DNA from 3 places in the Paenibacillus sp. JZ16 genome. Region 3 is predicted to be linked to each of the others. Evidence: predicted binding sites of a transcription regulator. Region 3 holds the regulator's gene; each other region holds the start of a gene.
The links. Region 3 encodes Rex, which represses fermentation and respiration genes when NADH is low (regulators of the CRP and FNR family bind a similar motif). Its sites were predicted from a motif close to TTGTGAAATATTTCACAA; they were not measured.
Positions count from the first base shown of each region.

Region 1: pflB (formate C-acetyltransferase) is a predicted target of Rex. The motif match lies at 2,199-2,216, and genes of this name have one in related genera.
Region 2: BJP58_RS06820 (arabinan endo-1,5-alpha-L-arabinosidase AbnA) is a predicted target of Rex. The motif match lies at 1,960-1,977, and genes of this name have one in related genera.

Region 1 covers NZ_CP017659.1:6,855,703-6,863,341, reverse strand. Annotated here, with positions in the region: gene pflB (formate C-acetyltransferase) at 1-2,124, opposite strand, end outside; gene adhE (bifunctional acetaldehyde-CoA/alcohol dehydrogenase) at 2,443-5,052, opposite strand; gene BJP58_RS30645 (Crp/Fnr family transcriptional regulator) at 5,324-6,049, shown strand; gene BJP58_RS30640 (asparagine synthase) at 6,134-6,292, shown strand; gene BJP58_RS30635 (formate/nitrite transporter family protein) at 6,530-7,327, opposite strand; gene nirD (nitrite reductase small subunit NirD) at 7,375-7,639, opposite strand, start outside.
Region 2 covers NZ_CP017659.1:1,543,134-1,550,772, reverse strand. Annotated here, with positions in the region: gene BJP58_RS06825 (S-layer homology domain-containing protein) at 1-804, shown strand, start outside; gene BJP58_RS06820 (arabinan endo-1,5-alpha-L-arabinosidase AbnA) at 907-1,857, opposite strand; gene BJP58_RS06815 (aminopeptidase) at 2,151-3,380, opposite strand; gene BJP58_RS06810 (MerR family transcriptional regulator) at 3,507-3,878, opposite strand; gene BJP58_RS06805 (MDR family MFS transporter) at 4,084-5,670, shown strand; gene BJP58_RS06800 (carbohydrate ABC transporter permease) at 5,781-6,602, opposite strand; gene BJP58_RS06795 (carbohydrate ABC transporter permease) at 6,619-7,578, opposite strand.
Region 3 covers NZ_CP017659.1:7,023,763-7,031,401, forward strand. Annotated here, with positions in the region: gene dinG (ATP-dependent DNA helicase DinG) at 1-1,816, shown strand, start outside; gene BJP58_RS31540 (redox-sensing transcriptional repressor Rex) at 1,879-2,544, shown strand; gene BJP58_RS31545 (amidohydrolase) at 2,519-3,820, shown strand; gene BJP58_RS31550 (cell wall elongation regulator TseB-like domain-containing protein) at 3,852-4,370, shown strand; gene BJP58_RS31555 (hypothetical protein) at 4,635-5,168, shown strand; gene BJP58_RS31560 (AAA family ATPase) at 5,161-6,663, shown strand; gene BJP58_RS31565 (3-hydroxyacyl-CoA dehydrogenase family protein) at 6,798-7,639, shown strand, end outside.

The sequences.
Region 1 (7,639 bases), 170 kb from region 3:
CATCGCATCCATCAGCTGCTCCCGGTCAAATACGTTGACGTTCAGATGGTGCGCTTTGCTGCCAAAGTAACCGTCCAGCATCGCAACCAGGTTGTTCACACGGATATCACTTTCCTTGCCAAGAGCTTTCGGTACGATCGAGAACGTATTCGAGATGCCGTCGAGACTGTCCTCGTATGGCAGCTTGGCCACGGAGGTCAGCGAAGCGAGAGCTCCCTTCTTATCGCGTCCGTGCATTGGATTCGCGCCCGGCGCAAACGGCTCGCCTGCCTTACGTCCATCCGGCGTGGTTCCTGTCTTCTTGCCGTATACAACGTTCGACGTAATCGTGAGCACCGATTGCGTTGGCATGGCATCACGGTATGCCTTTTGCTTGCGAATCATGCTCATGAAGGCCTCGACCAGCTCAACAGCGATGCTATCCACGCGATCATCATTATTGCCATAGCAAGGGAACTCGCCCTCGATTTCAAAATCCACCGCAATCCCTTGCTCGTTGCGTACCGGCTTCACCTTCGCATATTTAATCGCGCTCAGTGAATCCGCTGCTACGGACAGGCCTGCAATGCCGCATGCCATCGTGCGCAGGATATCCCGGTCGTGAAGCGCCATCTCGATCCGTTCATAGCTGTATTTGTCATGCATGTAATGGATCACATTGAGCGTATTCATGTAGAGCTTCGCAAGCCATTCCATCATCGCCTTGAACCGCTTCATGACCTCATCATAACTCAGAACTTCCGCGGTGATGGCCGGATATTCCGGTCCAACCTGGGCGCCGGATTTCTCATCTCTACCGCCGTTAATCGCATAGAGCAGCGCTTTGGCGAGGTTTGCTCTGGCTCCGAAGAACTGCATCTGCTTTCCGATGCGCATTGCGGATACGCAGCAGGCGATGCCGTAATCGTCTCCGTAGATCGGGCGCATAAGATCATCGTTCTCGTATTGAATCGAGCTGGTTTCGATCGAAACTTTCGAACAATATTTTTTGAAGGCTTCCGGCAGCTTCTCCGACCATAGCACCGTCAAGTTCGGTTCCGGAGCAGGCCCCAAATTGTACAGGGTGTGCAGGAAACGGAAGCTGTTCTTGGTCACTCTCGTCTCACCGTTTACCGACATGCCCCCAATGGATTCCGTCACCCACGTCGGATCCCCGCTGAACAGCTCGTTATAATCCGGCGTACGCAGGAATTTCACAATCCGAAGTTTCATTACGAAATGGTCGACCAGTTCCTGGGCTGTTTCTTCCGTCAGCTTGTCTTCAGCCAGATCCCGTTGAATATAAATATCAAGGAAAGAAGATACCCGGCCAAGCGACATCGCAGCGCCATTCTGCTCCTTGATAGCGGCCAAGTAACCGAAATACAGCCACTGGAATGCTTCCTTCGCCGTATTCGCAGGTTTGGAGATGTCATAACCATGCATAGCCGCCATTTCCTTCAGTTCCTTGAGCGCCCGCATTTGTTCAGACAATTCTTCCCGCAAACGGATGACCGGCTCATCCATCGCATCCACTTCAAGCTCGGCGAGTTCTCTCAATTTGTCCTGGATCAGCGCGTCCACGCCGTATAACGATACTCTGCGATAGTCACCGATGATACGTCCACGGCCGTACGCATCGGGAAGACCCGTAATAATCCCGGCCTTGCGCGCTGCTCTCATCTCAGGAGTATAGGCATCAAACACACCTTGGTTATGCGTTTTGCGTATGCCGTTAAAGATGTCCACAACCGCCTGCGGCATTTCAAAGCCGTATGCGTTGCACGCATCAATCATCATCCGGATTCCGCCGAAAGGCTGGATGGAGCGTTTGAACGGCTCGTCGGTCTGAACGCCGACAATCTGTTCCTTATCCTTATCCAAATAGCCGGGTTGATGGGAGGTGATGGTTGATGGTGTATGGACATCCACATCCAGAACCCCGCCATTCTCCCTTTCCTTCTTGGTTAAATCCGATACGATATCCCACAGCGCTTTGGTGTTATCCGTGGGTCCAGCCAAAAATTCATCAGAGCCATAATAGGGAGTAATGTTCTCAGCAATAAAATCATTAACGTCAATCCGCTTGGTCCATTTACCTGATTTAAAACCTTTCCAGCCTGCTTCTTTTTCAATCACCGACATATTGAATCCCTCCTAGATTTGCTGGGGCTTGCAAGGACAGGCGGGGCCACACCTTGATCTATCCCAGATCTTTAATGTGATTATTTTCACGATCAATGGTGCCACTACCCCGCCTTGTGCCTTCAAGCTTCTATATCAAAGATCTGAGATTCAGCTTCCTTCTACATCTTTATTGTAGTCCTGTTGATCTCCTGCATCTGTGATAATAATCACAAACTTATCTTTTCCCGTGACTTTTATCACTCTGAGTCTAGTTTTGCATGCCTTACCTCAAAATCTTCATGGATCTTCACGATCAGCGTTTAGAGTCTATCCTGTCTAGAACCGGCCGTAAAATGCGTTGCGGTAAACTTCTGCGAGCTCCGTTACCAGCGGCAGCTTCGGATTGCTCGTTGTACACTGGTCTTCAAAAGCCCGGTCCGCCAAATGCTCAACATTTTTCTCGAAATCTTTAGGGTCGATGCCAAGCTGCTGGAACGATTCCTCGATCCCGAGCTTGCTGTTCAGCTCCCGGATTGCGCCAATCAGACTATTCACGCCCTCTTCCGTCGTTCTTGCCGGCAGTCCGAGAATCCGCGCGATTTCAGCATATCTCTCATCAGCCACAAAGTGGGTGTATTTAGGCCATGCAGCGAATTTCGTTGGCTTCTTCGCGTTGTAACGGATGACGTGAGGCATCAGGATCGCATTGGTGCGTCCGTGTGCCGTATGATACTGTCCGCCCCACTTATGCGCAAGACTGTGGTTGATGCCAAGGAACGCATTCGCAAAAGCCATGCCGGCAAGCGTCGAAGCATTATGCATTTTTTCGCGGGCAAGTTTGTCGCCGGTAAGCGCCGACTGCTCAAGATACTGGAACACCAGCTGTATGGCCTTGATGGCAAGCCCATCCGTATAATCGCTGGCCATCACCGATACGTAGGCTTCAATTGCATGTGTCAGAACGTCCATGCCGGTATCGGCTACCGCCGTTTTAGGCAGCGTGTAAACGAATTCCGGATCGATAATCGCCACATCCGGTGTCAGCTCATAATCAGCCAGCGGGTACTTGGTATTCCCCAGCCCTTTGTCCGTGATCACGGCAAACGAAGTTACTTCCGAGCCCGTTCCCGACGTTGTTGGAATGGCAACGAACTTCGCTTTCCGTCCTAGCTTCGGATATTTATAGACCCGCTTGCGGATATCCATGAATTTTTGCTTCAGATTGTTAAAATCCGTATCCGGATATTCATAGAACAGCCACATGGCTTTCGCTGCATCCATTGGCGATCCGCCGCCGAGGGCGATGATGCAGTCCGGCTGGAATCTTGCAAGCATTTCCGTTCCGCGTTCTACGGTCGTTGTCGAAGGATCCGGCTCAACCTCCGAGAAGACTTCGATGGCTACCGGCACTCTGCGCTGACGCAGATAGTGCTCTACCCGCTCCACATAACCCAGCTTCACCATCATGGGGTCGGTAACGATAGCGACACGGGTGATTTCCGGCATTTTCGCAAGATACTGCGTCGAACCTTTTTCAAAGTAAATTTTGTCCGGCACTTTAAACCACTGCATATTCACGGTTCTGCGGTTCACCCTTTTCACGTTGATTAAATTGACAGCCGTCACGTTCGACGAAGTGGAATTACGTCCATACGAACCGCAGCCCAGCGTCAGCGATGGCAGATTCGTGTTGTAGATATCGCCGATACCGCCTTGCGAAGATGGCTGATTCACCAGGATACGGCAGGTTTTCATCCGATCCGAGAATTTCATGATGATGTCCTCATTGTGCGAATGGATTACCGACGAGTGGCCCATGCCGCCAAAAGCAACCATCTCTTCAGCGCGCGTGATGCCCTCTTCCGCATCTTTCACTTTATAGCAGGCCAGCACCGGGCTAAGCTTCTCGGCAGACAACGGGTAGGCAGGTCCGACTCCCTCCAGCTCGGCGACCAGGATCTTGGTGCTTTCAGGTACCTCGAATCCGCAAGCCTCGGCTATCTTAGCTGCCGGCTGTCCGACGATAGTAGGATTTACCGCACATTTATCCGATACCATCGCATGCGCAGTCAGTTTCGCCAGCTCTTCCTTGTTGACAAAATAACAGCCGCTGGCAATCATTTTTTTCTTCACTGTATGATATATAGGCTCCTCGATAATGACAGCCTGCTCGGAAGCGCAGATCATGCCGTTATCAAAGGTTTTGGACAAAATCAAATCGTTCACTGCCTGATCCAAATCCGCGCTCTTCTCAATAAAGCAAGGCACGTTTCCTGGTCCAACGCCCAGGGCAGGCTTGCCGCAGCTGTATGCCGCTTTGACCATCGCCGAACCGCCTGTAGCCAGAATGCAGGCAACGTCAGGATGATTCATCAGCGCATTGGTTTTATCCATGGAAGGAGCTTCGATCCACTGGATGCAATCGGCAGGAGCACCTTGCTTCACGGCAGCATCCCGCAGTATCCGTGCGGCTTCCTTGCTGCAGGCCTGCGCGGATGGATGGAATCCGAAGATGATCGGGTTTCTTGTTTTAATGGAGATCAGTGCCTTGAATATCGTCGTGGAGGTCGGATTGGTTACCGGTGTTATCCCCATGATAATCCCGATCGGTTCTGCTATTTTTTGAAAGCTGTCATAGGCGTTGTCTTCAATGATACCCACGGTTTTGTCGTATTTAATGCTGTTGTGGATATACTCTGTGGCAAACAGGTTTTTGATGATCTTGTCTTCGTACACGCCGCGTCCGGTTTCCTCAACCGCCATTTTCGCCAGCTGCATGTGCTTCTCAAGACCTGCCATGGCCATGGCCTGTACAATCCCGTCGACTTGCTCCTGATTCAATTCCATAAACTTTTCTTTGGCCCGATTCGCCTTGTCAATCAGCCCCTGAATGTACTCCGACGCTGTTTGTCCTTTTACTTCCACCGTTCCTTTGCTCACAGCCATATCTCTCATCCTCCCATGATTCATGTTTCTTTCTACGCTTTGATCGTAACACAGCTGTTTTTAATTTCATGTGAATTATTTCACAATATAAGTATTTATCTTTTCTGTGTGATTTACACCTGTCTCCCCCTCCTTTCAAGTGAAAGAGGTCACAAAGTTTGAAAATTCGCCACGATTTCCCTCTTATTCCCCTCCAAAAGTGAATGTTTTCACGTTATAATGTATTTAAAGATTAAACAGATCAAATTTTAGGATGTTAGGGGATACCAACATGAATACTGTAGACCATGTAATGGAAATCGAAAACTTAGGGAACACGCAGTGCTTCTCGGAGCAAAACCGCAACCGTCTGCTGGTCAGCATGAAGGAAAGGGTACTCCCTGAAGGATCCCATTTGTTCTGGGAAGGCGATTTCGCCGACAAGCTGTACTACGTTAAACAAGGAAGAATCAAATTAACCAAATCGACCGATGAAGGCAAAGAACTGATTCTATATATGTACCATCCGGGAGACATGGTCGGGCAAGCCGATCCATTCTTCAGCAACAATCACAGTTTCTCGGCAGAGGTGCTTGAGGATAGTGTTGTCGGTGTCATCGAGCACAAGGATCTGGAGCTGCTGATCTGTCAGCACTGCGACTTCGCCATTGATTTTATGAAGTGGATGGGCATTCACCACCGCATCACCCAGACCAAATTTCGGGATCTCATGATGTACGGCAAGCCCGGCGCTTTAACATCGACACTCATCCGGCTGAGCAACACCTACGGGCAGCATCAAGCGGATGATACTATTCTCATCAACAAGAAGATTACCCACACCGATCTATCGAACATGATTGGCGCAACCCGCGAAAGCGTGAACCGGATGCTGAGTGACCTGCGCAAAAAAGATGCTATCGAATATGCCGGCGGGATGATTGTCATTAAAGATCTTCCGATGCTGCAGGAAATCTGCCATTGCGAGTTGTGTCCGAACGAAATCTGCCGGATTTAATCGGCCTCCCTTCAGTGCATAATATACAGTCATCTGCTTACAATAACCTTGTCTTTCCAAACCAAAATAAAGGGAGTGCTCAGCATGCGTGAAGGTTTGATTCCTGCTGTTCTTGGAACTGTGGTTTCTGCTTCGGGTGCCGCTCTGCTTGGCAGCAAGTATAAACTTGCCGCAACCGGTATTCTCGGCTTCGGACTGGCTCATATTGTGCTTGGTGCGATTGACCTGGTGGAACATCGGTAAGGATTGGAAGACAAGATTCATATAGCTGTCCTGTTCAGTCATTGAACTGAAGGGACGGCTTTTTATGTATGTGCCCGACGGGATCCCTCTTTTTTGTTAGGAGACGTTCCGTGCAGATCCCTCACTTTAATTAGACAAATGAAAGAAGCGGTCAACCGTTTGGTCGACCGCTTCTTTTCGGCTGTATATCAAGTGAGTAAACCCACTTTATGAGCAGCCCCTTTTCTATGATGCCTACTATGCAACCTTCTTTTGCTTGCTCCCTTTTCCCGACGAGATAAACCAATACGCCATCCCCACAAACAATCCGCCGCCAAGAATGTTCCCCAGCGTGACCGGCACCATGTTGCTGATCCATCCGCCGATGGAAATGGTCTCGGGATGCCCCGGCAAAATCGTCGCGAGCGTCAGAAGTGTCATATTGGCTACGCTATGCTCGTACCCTGTCGCAATGAAGGCAAACAGACACCACCATATTAAGATCAGCTTGGTCGTTTCTCCTTTGGCCCGAATCCCCATCCACAAGGCCAGACAGACAAGCCAGTTACACAAGATGCCTCGGAAGAACAGCTCCATAAACGGATCATTCATTTTCTTGGCGGCAGCCGTGAAGATGAGATGGTCCGGCGGCAGGCCTTTGAACAGGCCGGAAGCATACACCAGATAGCTGAGCAGAATCGCTCCGGCCAGATTGCCGATAAACACGAGCACCCAGTTCTTCAGCGTATCCCCCATTGTCGTTCGACCGGATAATGTGCTTATCGTAAAAAACATATGATTCCCGGTAAACAGCTCTGATCCTGCGAACACCACCAACGTGAGCGCGATCCCGAATGCCGCTCCCATGACGAGGGATTGGAAGGGCGAACCGGCAGCCGCGAGCGGCGCCCCCAACTTAAAGATCAATACAATTCCAATGCCGACATACGCGCCGGCCAGCATAGCCGATACCATATAGCGCAGCAGATTATGATTCATCTGCTCCTTTTTCCCGACGGCGGCATTAACAACGGCTTCCACATCCGTTTTAAACATGGGATACCACCCCTTGATTTCGTCTGTTTAATATGCGAGATCTGGCCTTAAACAGCCACCTCAACCTTCCCGTCCACGGCGCGAATCGGGTATACACGAACCTGGCCTTGATCCGGAGCCTGTACGAGCCCGGTTGAAAGCTCGATCTTCCAATCGTATAACGGATCGTAGATGTAGTGCCCGGATACGATGGCTTCCGAGAGTGGCCCTCCTTTGGGATGCGGGCTTTGATTGTCCAGCGCAAACCATTGATGATCCGAAGTCCGGAAGACGGCAATCTCCCGGTCTCCGAGATGGACCACCCTTCCGAGC
Region 2 (7,639 bases), 1.9 Mb from region 3:
GCATTTAATGAGAATACGACAGAGTACCGACTTGAGACGGAAGCCGAATCCGTGCAGCTCCGTGTGGATGCGGCGCATAACAAGGCAACAGTCCTTCTGGGGGAAGAATCCCTGAAGAAGGATCAGGTTATCGAGCTGAAGGAAGGGGATAACCTGTTGAAGCTGATGATTCGGGCTGAGAACGGTACGACCCGAACTTACCAGTTAACCATTCATCGTAAGGCGAAGCCGGGGACCGAAGAACCGAAGCCGGAGCCAAAGCCAGTGATGTTAACCGACATCGCGGGACATTGGGCTTCGTCGGCGATAGAGGAAGCCGTTCAGCTCGGTATTGTGGACGGCTATCCGGATCTTACCTTTAAGCCGGACCGGCAAGTAACACGCGCTGAATTTATGGTGATGATGTTCAAAGCATTGAATGGACAAGGGGATGCTGGGAAGCTGAATTTCAAAGACAGTTCCCTCATCGGAACCTGGGCGCTTAAAGCGATTCAATGGGCTGTATCCGAAGGTATTGTGAAGGGATATCAAGATGGCACATTCAGACCGAATCAACCTGTCAACCGTTCTGAAATGGCTGTCCTGATCACACGTTATCTGGGCCTTTCCTTACCAGAAGCAGAAACGGAATTCCTTGATCAGAAAGCCATTCCGGCTTGGGCAGAGAAGGAAATCGCTGCCGCCACCGCGGCTGGCATCGTGAATGGGCGCTTAGGTAACCGGTTCGCCCCACGGGAATCCGCGACCCGGGCGGAAGCCGTCATGATGATTCTTCGTATGCTGGATATCATGGAGAAGAAGTAAGAAATAAGAACGGAAGAGAGGCTGACACTAGAGCTGGAGCTTTAGTGTCAGCCTTTTTCGGGTGGATGTCTAAGGAAGATTCATATTATGGGTATGGAGCAGTCAATAAGTGGGCCAGCCCTGGGAATCCCAGTTCAAATCATTGATGAGCAGCTTCGGCGTGCCGTTATCGGTTGCGTCATACGCATGTCTAATAATGAGGTTATTATAGACATCCTGATGTCCGGGACCTTTCCACACTGCATTCCCGCTGTCCATAATCGTGCCGCCGCCATTCAACATGCTGGTACCGTTCTTGTCCACGTATGGACCTGTTATGCTGGTGGAACGGCCGTAAGCGATTTTGTAGGTGCTGTTGACCCCTTGGCAGCAGGAATCGAAGGAGGCGAACAGATAATAGTAACCGTTTCTATAAACGATGGTAGGCGCTTCAACGGCCCCTCCGTTGTTCGGGCGTGAGGCAATGGAATACAGGTTTCCGGTCGGTTTCATTGTATTTGCATCAAGCCTGGTCAGCTTGAGTCCGCTCCAGAATGAGCCGTAGGCCAGCCACGGATTGCCGTCCTTATCGATTGTCAGCGTCGGATCAATCGCATTGTAATTATTGGAGGAGGTCGTACGCGTGACGAGACCGTCATCTCGCCAATTGCCGGAGGAGATGCTGGTCGTGGAAGCCAGGCCGATAGCGGATGTGTTGGAACCGAAGGAGGAGATCGAATAATAGAGCCAGTAGCGGCCGTTGAAATATTCAATATCGGGCGCCCATAGATCGTTGGTGCTTTGGTTTGGTACATAGGTTTTCCACCAGGACAGCGGGGAAGCAAATACCTGGTTCGATCTGGACCAGTTCGTGCCGTTGGTCGATTTCAGCAGTTGGATGCCCTGACCGGTAGAGAAAGTGTACCATGTGTTTCCTTCCTTGATGATGGTTGGGTCATGTACAACAATATCGCCGCTCAGGTTCCAGAATGCACCAAAAGCGGACTGCGTGCCTGCTGTGCATAAACTGATGGCAAGCAAAAGCGAGGTAAGCCATTTCCCTTTTTGTTTCATCATTGTTCTCTTCCCTTCATTGTGAAATGGGCATTGCTAATCCGTGCAGCGCCTATCTTTTCCCGGATCACCTCCAACATCTTGCGATATTAATTCATAATTATGTGAAATGTTTTATTTTATATTAAATTATAAAAGCGCTTCCAATATAAGTAAAGTAAAAAAAATCGACTTCGTTTATTTCTTTTTAAATCAGCACAAAGAGTTACGGATATTAGTAAAGCCCCGCGAATTCCCGCAGGGCTTTGTTTCAAGTATACAGCTGTGAATCTGAACACGGATCTAGAGTGTAGTTAAACCCATCGTCCACCGCGAAATACAGGTTCAATCGTGCCGTCAGCCAGCACGCCATCAATGTCCAGCTCGGCCGATCCGATCATGAAATCAACATGCGTCAGACTGACATTGGCTCCGCTAGCTATAAGTTCTTCCTTGCTCATTTTGGTACCGCCCTCGATATTGACAGGGTAGGCGCTGCCCAGCGCAAAATGGCACGACGCATTCTCATCGATACCGGTGTTATAAAAGACACGGTTCAGCTGGGAAATTGGCGAATCATGCGGTACGAGTGCCATTTCTCCCAGATAAGACGCGCCTTCGTCCGTTTCCAGCAGTGTTGTGAGATGCTCCCGCCCGGATTCGGCTTCATACTCGACAACCTTGCCGTCCTTGAACGTGAGCTTCATGCCCTCCACCAAGCGGCCGTTTAGATTAAGCGGCAGCGTACTCGTTACGGTTCCGTTCACGCCTGTACGGTGCGGCATCGTGTAGATTTCTTCGGTCGGCATGTTCGCCACGAAATATACGCCGGCTTCATTCTCGTCGCCGCCGCCGAGCCAGAGATACCCTTCCGGCATGTCCACGCGCAGATCCGTTCCAGGCGCACGATAGTGGAAGCCTTTATAGCGTTTGGCATTCATGTGGTTCTGGCGCAGCTTCAGCTGAGCGATATGATCCCGCCAAGCGGCAACCGGATCTTCGCTGCCCACCCGGTTCATCTGGAATACCGCATCCCACATGGCTTGAATCCGATCCTCTTCGGGAAGATCCGCGAATACCTTATCGGCCCAGGCACGGGTAGGGGCTTTAATGAGCGACCAGCTGATTTTATTGTTGCGCACGTAAACCTGGTATTTCTCGTTGGCTACGGCAGCGGCTTTTACGGCTGTAGATACTTTGGTCGAATCAATGCCGCGGAACAGCTCCGGATCCGGGACCTTAATGCGCAGAATGGCTCCTCCGCCTTCGGCTAGCTGCTGCATGGCGTCGGCCTGCCACTGCGGATAATAACCGAAGGAGTCAGTGGGTGCTTTCTCGTAGCGAATGCGGGTGATTCTCTCATCTTCCCAGTCGACTTGCACATATTTGGCACCTGCATCGTATGCCTTGGCCACGATGCGGCGTGTCAACTCTACGGTTTCGATTGGAGCATTGACGATCAGCACTTGGCCTGGCTGAATGTTTACGCCTACCTTAACGACCAGCTCCGCGTATTTCTCCAAATTTTTCTCGAAATTGTCCATATGTAGATTTCCTCCATTTCAGATGTACACCTTTATTTTAACACGTTAAGGAGGTATGCAGATAACGGATCTCATCATCGAAAAGAACGGCCCCGAGCATCATGACGCTCGGGGCCGCGTATGTCGTTAGACGGGGACCTGGTTCTTTTTCTTCATCGTAAGGGAAATTTGCCGCTCAAGCAGCCTTTTCAACTCATGGAGAGCAGCGATCTGACCATCCACATGACTTAACTTCTCTTGGTAAATGGACAGCATTTCCTCGCAGTACTCGTAATCATCTGGAGAAGAGATTTCCCCTTTGAATAAAGCTCTGATTTGATCCGTCGTTAATCCCAGCTTCAAATACAATTGAATCATTTTAACCCGCTCGATGGCAGATCTGTCGAAATGACGGTAATCGTTCTCAAGCCTGTGGGCTTCAAGCAGGCCTTTTTGTTCATAATGCCGGATGGAGCGTGCACTGACCTGACTGATTTGCGATAATTCACTGATCTTCATTCCACATGAACCTCCTTCATGAGTTGGATATCCCGATTATACGCTACCAGGGATGAGTGCATAAAGTCTCTGGGCTGTATTTATATGTATTTTGAAAAAAAGAGGAATCGGGGATAAAAGTGTGACAGTCACCTGTCATACTTTCTGAATTACAATGACGACAGTAAAGAAGAAGGAAACCTACTTAGAAGGAGTGTATGAGAACTTGAAGACACAATCAACCAACAAATTACCCATCGTGCTTGCCGGCCTGCTGCTCGGCATATTAATGGCCTCCATGGACAATACGATCGTAGCGACCGCTATGGGGAATATCGTCGGGGAGCTAGGAGGACTTGATCATTTTGTATGGGTGACCTCCGCTTATATGGTCGCTGAGCTTGCGGGAATGCCGATCTTCGGCAAGCTGTCCGACATGTATGGGCGCAAAAAGTTTTTTGTATTCGGGATGATTGTATTTATGCTGGGTTCCGTGATGTGCGGTACGGCGAACTCCATTACGGAACTGGCGCTATATCGTGCCGTGCAAGGTATTGGTGGCGGTGCGCTCATCCCGATTGCATTCGCGATTATGTTCGATACGGTTCCCCTCGAAAAGCGGGGTAAGCTTACCGGGTTATTCGGAGCCGTGTTCGGATTATCCAGCATATTCGGACCGCTCGCAGGTGCGTATATTACCGATCAGATTACATGGCAGTGGATATTCTATATTAATTTGCCAATCGGCATCGTGGCTTTCATGATGGTAACGCTGTTCTATAAAGAATCGCATGAACGCTCCAAACAGCCGATTGATTGGATGGGCGCCACTACGCTCCTGACAGGCGTGATCTGTTTCATGTTTGCTTTAGAGCTTGGCGGCAAGCAGTTGGCGTGGAATTCCTGGATTATCCTGACGTTGTTTGCTGCGGCGTTTGTCACGCTGGTCCTCTTCGTGCTTGCGGAGAGAAGGGCGGAAGAACCGATCATTTCGTTTCGTTTGTTCAAGAATAAACTCTATACCTCCAGTGTGCTGTGCGGCTTATTCAGCGGAGGATCCTTCATCGTGGCTTCCGTGTATATTCCAATCTTCATTCAAGGCGTACTTGGCGGAAGCGCAACGAACTCGGGGCTCGTCCTGCTGCCAATGATGGTGGGTTCGGTCATCACGGCTACGGTGAGCGGTTTTCTGATGAGTAAAATATCGTATCGTAACATCATGATCCCGACGCTTGTCCTGTTCACGGGAGGGATGGTGCTTGCTTCGACACTAACGGCGGAATCCAGTAGGTTCATCGTAACCCTGTACATGGTGCTGATCGGGCTTGGCATCGGCGGCTCGTTCTCCGTGCTGAGTACTGCCGTGATGCATGGTTTATCCTATAAGCAGCGTGGAATGGCGAGTTCTACCTTTAACTTTACGCGGTCGCTTGGGATGACGATTGGGATTACGGTGTTCGGGTTGATACAGAGCCGATCCTTTGCCGGTTCCTTATCCTCGGGATCGAGCGTGATGAACACCGAGTCGCTGCCTGAAGGATTCGATCTCAAGGACCCTCACATCTTATTGGCGCCGGAGACGAGGTCGCTGATTCCGGCCGAGCTGCTCAAGCCGATCTCGGACTCGCTTGCTTCCTCCATTGCGGCTACGTTTGCTTGGGCTATCGTTCCTGCAGCGTTAGCGCTTGCGGCAGCAACGGTAATGGGGCGCAAAAAGTTGGATGAAACAGCGGAGTTAAAGCGGGAGACGGTCGTTGGTTCAGAAGAGGAGAGTGAAACTCCGGACCATGAGAAGCTGGCGATGGTGCCGTAATGGTTTCGGTATGGCGGTATGATCTGGGGTAAAATAAAAGAAAAGGCTGCTTTTAACAAATAAGAGGGTATCCCAATAGATCTAAGATCTTTTGGGATACCCTCTTGCCGTTAACTCTTAATGGCACCTGCTGCAATATCGGAAATGAATTGCTTGCTGATGAACAGGAACAAAACGATCAGCGGAATGACGGCGAGCAGCGTACCGGCAATGACCATCGAATAGTCGGTCGTGTATATTCCGTTCAATGAGGAAAGCGCAACCTGCAGGGTGAATTTGTTCTCATCATTTAGAATAATTAGCGGCCACAGGTAGTCATTCCATACGCCGATGAACGTGAAGGCAGCCAGGAACGATAGGGCGGGACGCAGAATCGGCAGCGATATATTCCAGTAGAGGCGGAAGAATCCGCAGCCGTCGATTTTGCCAGCATCCAGCAGCTCCGAGGGCACCGACTCCTGTGCATATTGCCTGATCCAGAAGATCCCGAAGGCGTTTACCATTCCGGGAATGATCAGCGCCTTATAAGTTCCTACCCATCCGAACTCTGCCATAATGACAAAGGAGGGTACCAGGGACAGCTGGGCCGGCGCCATCATGGTAGCCAGCAGCAGCACAAACAGCCATTTTTTGCCCGGGAAATGGAATTTGGCGAACGTGAATCCGGCCAGGGAATCAAAGAATAAGACTAACAGCGTACAAGCGGAAGCCACGAACAGAGTATTCCAGAAGGCGCCGAAGAAATCAATGCTGCTCAGCACCCTCGACACGTTATCAAGCAAGTGAGGACCGAACCATAGTTTCGGAGGAAAGCTGTAAATATCCGAAGTGGTTCGGGTTGCCATGACAAGCAGCCAATAGAAGGGGAAAATCGACAGCAGCAGTCCGGCGATTAACCCGATGTGAAGGAATATGGATTTCCATTTGAACATACGATTCACCCCCATTTCAGTCATTGGACGGACTGCCCTGCACCATTTTCCAGTTCACGATGGAAAAGATCGCTATGAGCAGGAACATTCCCCAGCCGACGGCAGCGCCATATCCGAAATAGTTATTCACGAAGGCTTCACGGTACAGGTAGAGGACGATGGTCATACCGCCGCCGCTGACGCCACCATCATTGCCAACAAGCACCTGCGGTTCGGTGAAGATCTGCATGCCGCCGATGGTCGAGGTAATGACCGTGAAGAGAATGATGGGCCTAAGATTGGGAATGGTGATTTTGAAAAAGGATTGAATGCCGGAGGCTCCGTCGATCTTGGCTGCTTCGTACAGGACGGTCGGGATGCTCTGCAGCCCGGCAAGATAGATAATGGCGTTATACCCTGCCCATCTCCATATGACCATGACCGAAATGGCGAGCTGTATGCCCCATGTCTTATTCAACCACTCGATGGAGTTCAGGCCGAGCAGGGACAGCATATAGTTGAGAAGGCCGTAATTGTTCGAGAATACGGTGCCGAACACGATGGCAACCGCCACGAGTGAGGTGACGTTCGGCAGGAAATAGCCGATCCGGAAGAAGGTGCGGAACCGGACAAATGATGCATTAAGCAGGAAGGCAACGACCAGCGCGATAAACAGCATCGGTATCGTGGAGTAAATCCAGATGAGCAGCGTGTTGCCGACGGCTCTCCAGAATTCCGGATCGGTGAGCATGAATTGGTAGTTGCCCAGCCCGTTATAGGTCATCTCCCCGATGCCGTCCCATTTCTGAAAGGACAGGAACATCGAGAAGGCAATCGGGAAAAGGCCGAATATGGCAAATAGAATGTAAAATGGGGAGATCGCCAAATATTCTTTGCGGTGTTTCCATATCTGTGCAGACAGTCGCTCTTGAGATTTCGGATGTTTAGGAACAGGCTTCTGTTCCACGGGCGTGCGATTCAGCATTGGATTATCCATCGTACTGTACCTCCTGTAGCGGTTGGTATTTAAGTACTCCTAACAATCGGAAAGCCATACC
Region 3 (7,639 bases):
GTGTTTGAGAAAATTTGAACATAAAATAAATAGAAGAGATTTTCATTCCCCGAAGGAAGATGTGATCACCGCAGCGCAAATGCTGGTTTGGTTGACCCAGACGGAGAACGGGGATGATGAGGAGCTGAACCTTGGCGGCCGTGGAGGGGATTTCTGGGAGACCATCTCCAGCGATTCGGATTCCTGCCTGGGCCGTGCCTGCCCATGGTTCCGCAAATGCTATTATCACAGGGCCAAACATGAAGCGGGCATCGCGGATGTTGTCATTACGAACCATTCGAAGCTGTTCACCGACGTGAAAGCGAATCACCAGCTGCTTCCGAGTTATGAGCGTCTCGTCATCGATGAAGCGCATCATCTGGAGGACGTCGCGGGCAAGCACCTTGGCTTGCAGATGAAATATTTTTCGGTTGTCCATACGTTGACCCGTATGTACAAAGACAGCCGAAGCGGTCAGCTTCCGGCTCTTCGCCAGCTGCTGCAAGCGTCGTCCCATGAGAAGGCTGTCGAGTGGTCTTCCATCATCGACCGGATTTATCCGGATCTGATCACCGTCAAAGAGAATTGGGACCGGCTCAGCGACCAATTGTTCGGACTTCTTCCGGAGCGCGGAGACGCGACTCCGGGGGATGCCGGTCAATTCTCGCTTCGCTTATCGCCGCTGAAGAAGCCGAAGGATTGGAATTCGCTGGCCGAGCTGGAGCATCAAATCCATCTGACGCTGGGTGATGTCGTTCGCAAGGGTGACAAGCTGATTGCCGAAATGAAGGAAGATCTGGACGACTACAGCGCGGACAGTCTGTTAACAGACCTATCGGGTCTGTTTAAGGACCTGGCGGCACACCGCGAGGACCTGAGGACCTTCATGTCCCTGAACGATGAGGGCACGGTTTACTGGATGGAGGCGAACGGCAACTTCCGCGGCAAATCGCTGCAGCTTTATGCGGTGCCTGTCGACGTCAGCACCCACTTAAAGGAATTGTTTTTTGACAAAAAACAAAGCGTGATCCTGACATCGGCGACCTTGTCGGTGGACAAATCGTTTCAGTTCATGATCGAGAACTTGGGTCTTCAGGAAGCGGCAGATAACGGCAACCTGAACACGGTCCTGCTGCCGTCCCCGTTTAATTACAGGGAGCAGGCTCTCCTTGTTGTGCCGCGCGATTTTCCGAGCGTGAAGGGCTCGGTCGGGGATGCACTCTTTGTGAATACACTTGTGCAATCATTGGCTGATACGGCCATCGCAACGCACGGTCGCATGCTTGTCCTGTTCACCTCGTACCGCATGCTGCGTCAGGTGCATGAGCCCTTGAAGGAGGCGCTGGGATCCAGCGATATTACGGTACTGGGACAAGGGATGGACGGAACCAGCCGTACCAAGTTAATCCGGAGATTCCAGGATAGCAGCGCTTCGGTTCTGCTGGGCACCAGCTCCTTCTGGGAAGGAGTAGATATACCCGGTGAGGCGCTCACCTGCCTTGCCATCGTCCGGCTGCCGTTCCAGCCGCCGAATCACCCTCTGGTCGAAGCCAAGAGCGAGCTTCTGCAGCAGCAGAAGAAGAACCCGTTCATGAAGCTTTCGGTTCCGCAAGCGGTCATTCGCTTCAAACAGGGATTTGGCCGACTGGTACGGACCGCGCAGGATAAGGGGATTGTCATCGTTTACGATACTCGGGTCATTGAATCCTATTACGGGAAGTATTTCTTATATTCCTTGCCTGGACCGAAGATGGAGCACATGCCGACAGAGGGGATCGTTCCCCGAATTTCGAAATGGCTGCAGGAAGAGGCAGGCATAGGGAACCAAGCTGAATAAAGTGAAACCATGAACGAGCACAAACAAATGTAGTTATTAACCTATTATTAGGGGGAGCATGCATGAAATCGGAAAAAATTTCGGAAGCCGTGGTCCGCAGATTACCTGTATACTTGCGCTATTTGAATGAGCTTCAGAAAAGGGAGGTCTCCACGGTTTCCTCCCAGGAACTGGGGCAGAAACTGGACCTCAATCCTGCTCAAATTCGTAAGGACCTAGCGTATTTCGGTGATTTTGGACGGAAAGGGATCGGATATGACGTATCTTATCTGATCGAGAAAATTCGCCAGATTCTAAAGCTGGACCAGAAGATCAATGTCGCATTGATTGGGGCCGGTAATCTTGGACATGCATTATCGAATTACAATGCATTTCTGAAGGACAATATGAAGATTGTGGCGGTTTTCGATTCGTATTCTCCCAAAGTTGGTATGAAAATTAACAATTTGGTCGTACAGCCGATGGAGGAACTGGAGAAGACGGTTCATGAGTACGGCATTCGTATCGGGATTATCACCGTTCCGGATTTTGAGGCGCAGAATGTAGCGAATCAACTAATCGCGGCAGGCATCGAGGCTATCCTGAATTTTGCGCCGACCATCCTGAAAGCTCCACCCCATATCCGGATCCATACGGCAGATTTTACTACGGATTTGCAGAGTTTGGCCTATTATTTGGATAACGGCAAGGAGGATGCAGCACATGACGACAACGAAGTGGATGGTTAAAAACGGAACGTTTGCGGTACTAGAGGAAGGCAGATCCGTGTTACACGGATATATGGTCGTGGAGAACGACCGGATCACTTACCTGGGTGAAGAAGAGCCGACTGTCCAAGAGGGAACAGAAATCATCGACGGAACCCATCTGTTTTTCCTGCCTGGATTGGTGAATACGCACGGACATGCGGCCATGTCGCTTCTTCGCGGGTATGGCGACGATCTGGCACTGCAAGTATGGCTTCAGGAAAAAATGTGGCCGATGGAAGCCAAATTCACGGCCGACGATGTATACTGGGGAACCTCGCTCTCCGTGCTGGAGATGATTAAAGGCGGAACCACGACATTTGTGGATATGTATGATCATATGGATCAGGTTGCAAAGGTAGTGGAGGACTCAGGCATGCGCGGCGTTCTGACGCGCGGTGTCATCGGATTATGTCCGCCTGAGGTGCAGCAGCAGAAGCTGGAAGAGGCGGTTGCATTCGCGAAAGACTGGCATGGTCAGGCTGACGGTAGAATTACGACGATGATCTCACCGCATGCACCCTATACGTGCCCGCCGGATTTCATCGAAAAATTCGTGCAAGCGTCACATGATTTGAATCTGCCTTTGCATACGCATATGTCCGAAACGGAAACGGAAGTAGCTCAGAACGTAAATGACTACGGACTTCGCCCTGTTGCCCATCTAGAGAAGCTTGGCATGTTCTCCCGTCCAACGCTGCTTGCGCATGCCGTCCATCTGACCGATGAAGAAATCGAAATTCTGGCCAAACATCAAGTTATGGTTTCGCATAATCCAGGCAGCAATTTGAAGCTTGCCAGCGGCATCGCTCGCGTGCCTGCACTGCTGAAAGCCGGGGTCACCGTGTCTTTGGGTACCGATGGACCTGCCAGCAATAATAATCTGGATATGTTTGAAGAGATGCGGCTGGCCGCACTGATCCATAAAGGAGTAAGCGGGGATCCAACCGCAATTCCAGCATCCGAAGCGCTTCGGATGGGTACAGAATATGGAGCCAAGTCAGCCTTCCTTACGGATATTGGTACGCTTGCGGTAGGCATGAAGGCAGATATGATCGCACTGAACACGGATCAGGCGCACTTCCTTCCGAAGACGGATTACATTTCTCATGCTATCTACTCCGCCAGTGCGAAGGATGTAGAGCATGTATGGGTTGACGGCAAGCAGGTAGTGAAGAATGGCGCGAGTCTCACTCTCGATGAGGAACGTATCCGCCGGGAAGCGCAGCGTGCCTTTGAGCGTCTTACAACCCTCTAGGGAATAATCAAGGGGAGCGAGGAAGACGGATTTGAAGAAAAAAACGAAGTGGATATTGCTGAGTGTATCCGGCGTGCTGCTGTTACTGCTTGGTTTACAGCTCTATTATTCATATGTGATGAAAGATGCTTGGAATGAAGAAAGAATGGCAATTGCTGCCGCCAAACAGCATGGCCAATTGGTTACGTCCGGGAAGACCTATAAATCGGTGTGGGGCGAGGACAATAACTATTGGGTGATAAGCGGGAAGGATCAGGACAATCAAGATCGTATGGTATGGGTGAAATTTACGGATGACAACGTACCTGTTGAAGGTGCCGACGCTGTCCAATCCGTTTTGTTGAATACGGGGTTGTCAGAAGACCAGATGCGGGAGCAGATTTATAACGAATTGCCTGGCGCAGAAATTAAGCGGCTGCTGCCTGGAATGTATGAGGGCGAGTATGCCTGGCAGCTGCAGTATGAACACAACGGTCAGCGCGGTTATCGGTTTTATCGTTTTCAAGACGGTAACACCATCGGTAATGACATTATTCTTCCAAATCAATAAATAAGAAGTAGAGAGGGGCCCTTTAATATTCGCGGGTTCCTCTCTTATTTTCTCTATAATTGTAAGCGTATTCAGAAATAATATGGAAAAACTGTTCTAAATATTTTCACAGACATGCATGAAAAAGTATATAAGATGTGATATACTCATACTTGTACAAAATGAGCATATAAACTACATGCATCCCTATATATCGTTGTTATATGTATTATTGTATTGCAACATGATAGACAAAATTTCATACAGAAATGAAGGAGGAACTTCATGAAACTACGCATTGTACCTATCGTGCTGACTGTCGTGATCTCAGCATCGGTTCTCTTTGGCGGATGGTTTCTGTATCGGCAGATGGCTTTGCAAAATCCGCTGGCCAATGTTGTGTCACAATATGACGGCGTGAAGGATTCACATATAGATATTAAACAGAATACCGTTACTTTGAATCTTGATTTGGCTCCGGATACAAATTTGCAAGGCTTGGTCCAGCATATTAAGAAGGAAGGCAAGTCTGTGATTGGCAATCGGGAATTGAAAATCCAGGTGGAGGATCATTCCTCGGAAGCACTGGATCAATGGTGGGAGAAGGCGATGCTGTCAGTCGCTGAAGCGATGGATAATAAGCAGTATACCGATATTCAATCATCGCTCGAGCAGCTTGCTGCCCAGTCTCCGAATCTGAAAGCAAAAGCAACGATTGATGACACCAACGTCTATGTCAGCTTGTCAGACGGCAAGTCTGGTAAATTTATAATCTTGCCGCGTCAGTCTGGCAACATGGAGGTGTGGAATCATGCCTAAATTAGCTAAAGAAATCATGTTAGGCTTTATTCCGGTTTTGCTGGTATTCCTTGTGTTTGTCGGCGTGAACATCGTGCCCCTGCTCATCGCTGCAGCACTTGTAGGCGGCTTGTTGTTTATCGCGAAGATGAAGGGCGGCATCGCAGTAGGCGCAGCGAATGAGCGGAAGCGGAAAAAGAGCGGACCTGCCAAGCTGACGTTCGAAGAAATCGGCGGGCAGGATAATGCGAAGCAAGAGCTGCGTGAAGCACTGGATTTTCTGATTCGTCATGAAGACATTAAGAAATTCGGGATTCGTCCATTGAAGGGCATTCTTCTCACCGGGCCTCCGGGAACAGGGAAAACGTTGATGGCTAAAGCCGCTGCCCATTACACCGATTCGATCTTTGTCGCTGCATCCGGCAGTGAATTTGTTGAGATGTATGTCGGTGTTGGTGCAGGGCGCATCCGGGATTTGTTCAAGGATGCCCGTAACCGTGCGGCAAAGGAAAACAAGCAAAACGCCATTATCTTCATCGATGAGATCGATGTCATTGGCGGTAAACGCGAAGGCGGCCAGCAGCGCGAGTACGACCAGACGCTGAATCAGCTGCTAACCGAGATGGATGGCATCTATTCGCAGGATACTCCTCGTATTCTGGTAATTGCCGCGACAAACCGGAAAGAAATGCTGGATAGCGCACTGCTGCGTCCAGGGCGTTTCGACCGTCACATTCAGGTCGATCTGCCGGATAAGAAGGGACGCACTCATATTTTGAATCTGCATGCGGGCAATAAGCCGCTGCATGAAGATGTCGACTTGGAGAAAATCGCCGAAGAAGCATACGGCTTCTCGGGCGCACAACTCGAGAGCGTCATGAATGAAGCGGCCATTTACACGATGCGCGAGAATGAACAGTTTATCCATCAGCGTCATTTGTCCATGGCGATTGACAAGGTAATGATGGGTGAGCGTTCCGACCGTGAATCGAATTTGGAAGAGAAGAAGCGCGTTGCCATACATGAATTGGGACATGCTATTATGGCAGAGCTTGTGCGTCCCGGCAGTGTGAAGCAAGTTGCACTCAGCCCGCGTGGTAAAGCGCTAGGTTATGTTCGTCATAATCCGCAGGAGGAACAATATCTATACACGAAAACCTTCCTGGAAGAGCAAATTATGATTGCGCTTGGCGGTGCGGCCGCCGAAGAGATCTTTTACGGAGGCCGAAGCACAGGCTCAAGCAATGACTTTGAGCAATCGCTGAACATCGTGGAGACGATGATGAAGTCAGGTTTGACGTCGCTGGGCATTGTTAACATGAACATGGTAACAACTGAAGAGTTAATGAAAGAGAATAATGTGATTTTGGAAGAGTTAATGAACCGCACCAAGAATCTCTTGGAACAGAAACGGCCAATATTCGACAATTCACTTGATATCCTGTTGAAGGAAGAAATTCTCTCGGGGGAACAATTTCGTTGTCAATTTCGTGAAAACGCGCTTTTACCAGCATAAATTGTTATGCTGGTTATTTTTTTTTACTTTTTTGTCGTGCTAAGATATTATTATACTTTGTGCTCTGAAAATGTATTTTTCGACAAATGGGGTACAATAAAGTATAGAGATAAGGAAAGGGTGGAGTAGAAACCATGTACTTCAAAAAAATCGGCGTCGTAGGCGGCGGGACTATGGGGCAGGGCATTGCGGAGATGCTGGCAGCCAAAGGTCTTGACGTACTGCTCGTAGAGAAAACTCCAGAGAAACTGGACTATTCATACCGAATGATCGAGACCAGTCTAGATAAACAATTGGAGAAGTGGGGGATTACCCAGGCAGAGAAGAAATTGATACTGAACCGGATTCAAAAAGTAACTCATTTTGCCGAGCTTAGCACCTGCGATATGGTGATTGAGACCATTATAGAGGACTTGGAAGCGAAGAAAGAGGTCTTTACACAGCTTGATCAAGTATGTCCGAGCCATGTGATATTAGCAAGTAATACATCCACGCTTAGTTTGACGGAGCTCGCCAGCTCCACCAAATATCCTGAGCGTGTTATTGGCATGCACTTCATTCATCCTGTTTCCAAGGTAGACCTTGTTGAAATCATCCGCGGTCTGAAAACTTCCGATCATACGTTTACGGAAACGAAGCGCTTTGTTGAAGAAGTTTCGGATAAAAAAGGCATCATGGTATATGAGTCTCCAGGTTTCGTTACAACCCGCATGATTACCCTCATGATCAATGAAGCGATGCACTTGCTGCAAGAGGGCGTGGCTTCGGCGGAGGATATCGATGACGCAATGAGAATCGGATATAACTTCCAGCATGGACCGCTTGAGATGGCCGACCGTTTCGGTTTGGATTCCATTCTCGCTGCGCTGGAGCGCATGTTCCGCGAGTACGGCGAACTGAAATACCGTCCATCGATTGTCTTGAAGAAACTGGTCCGCGCAGGGCAACTGGGCGTTAAAACCGGAGAAGGCTTTTT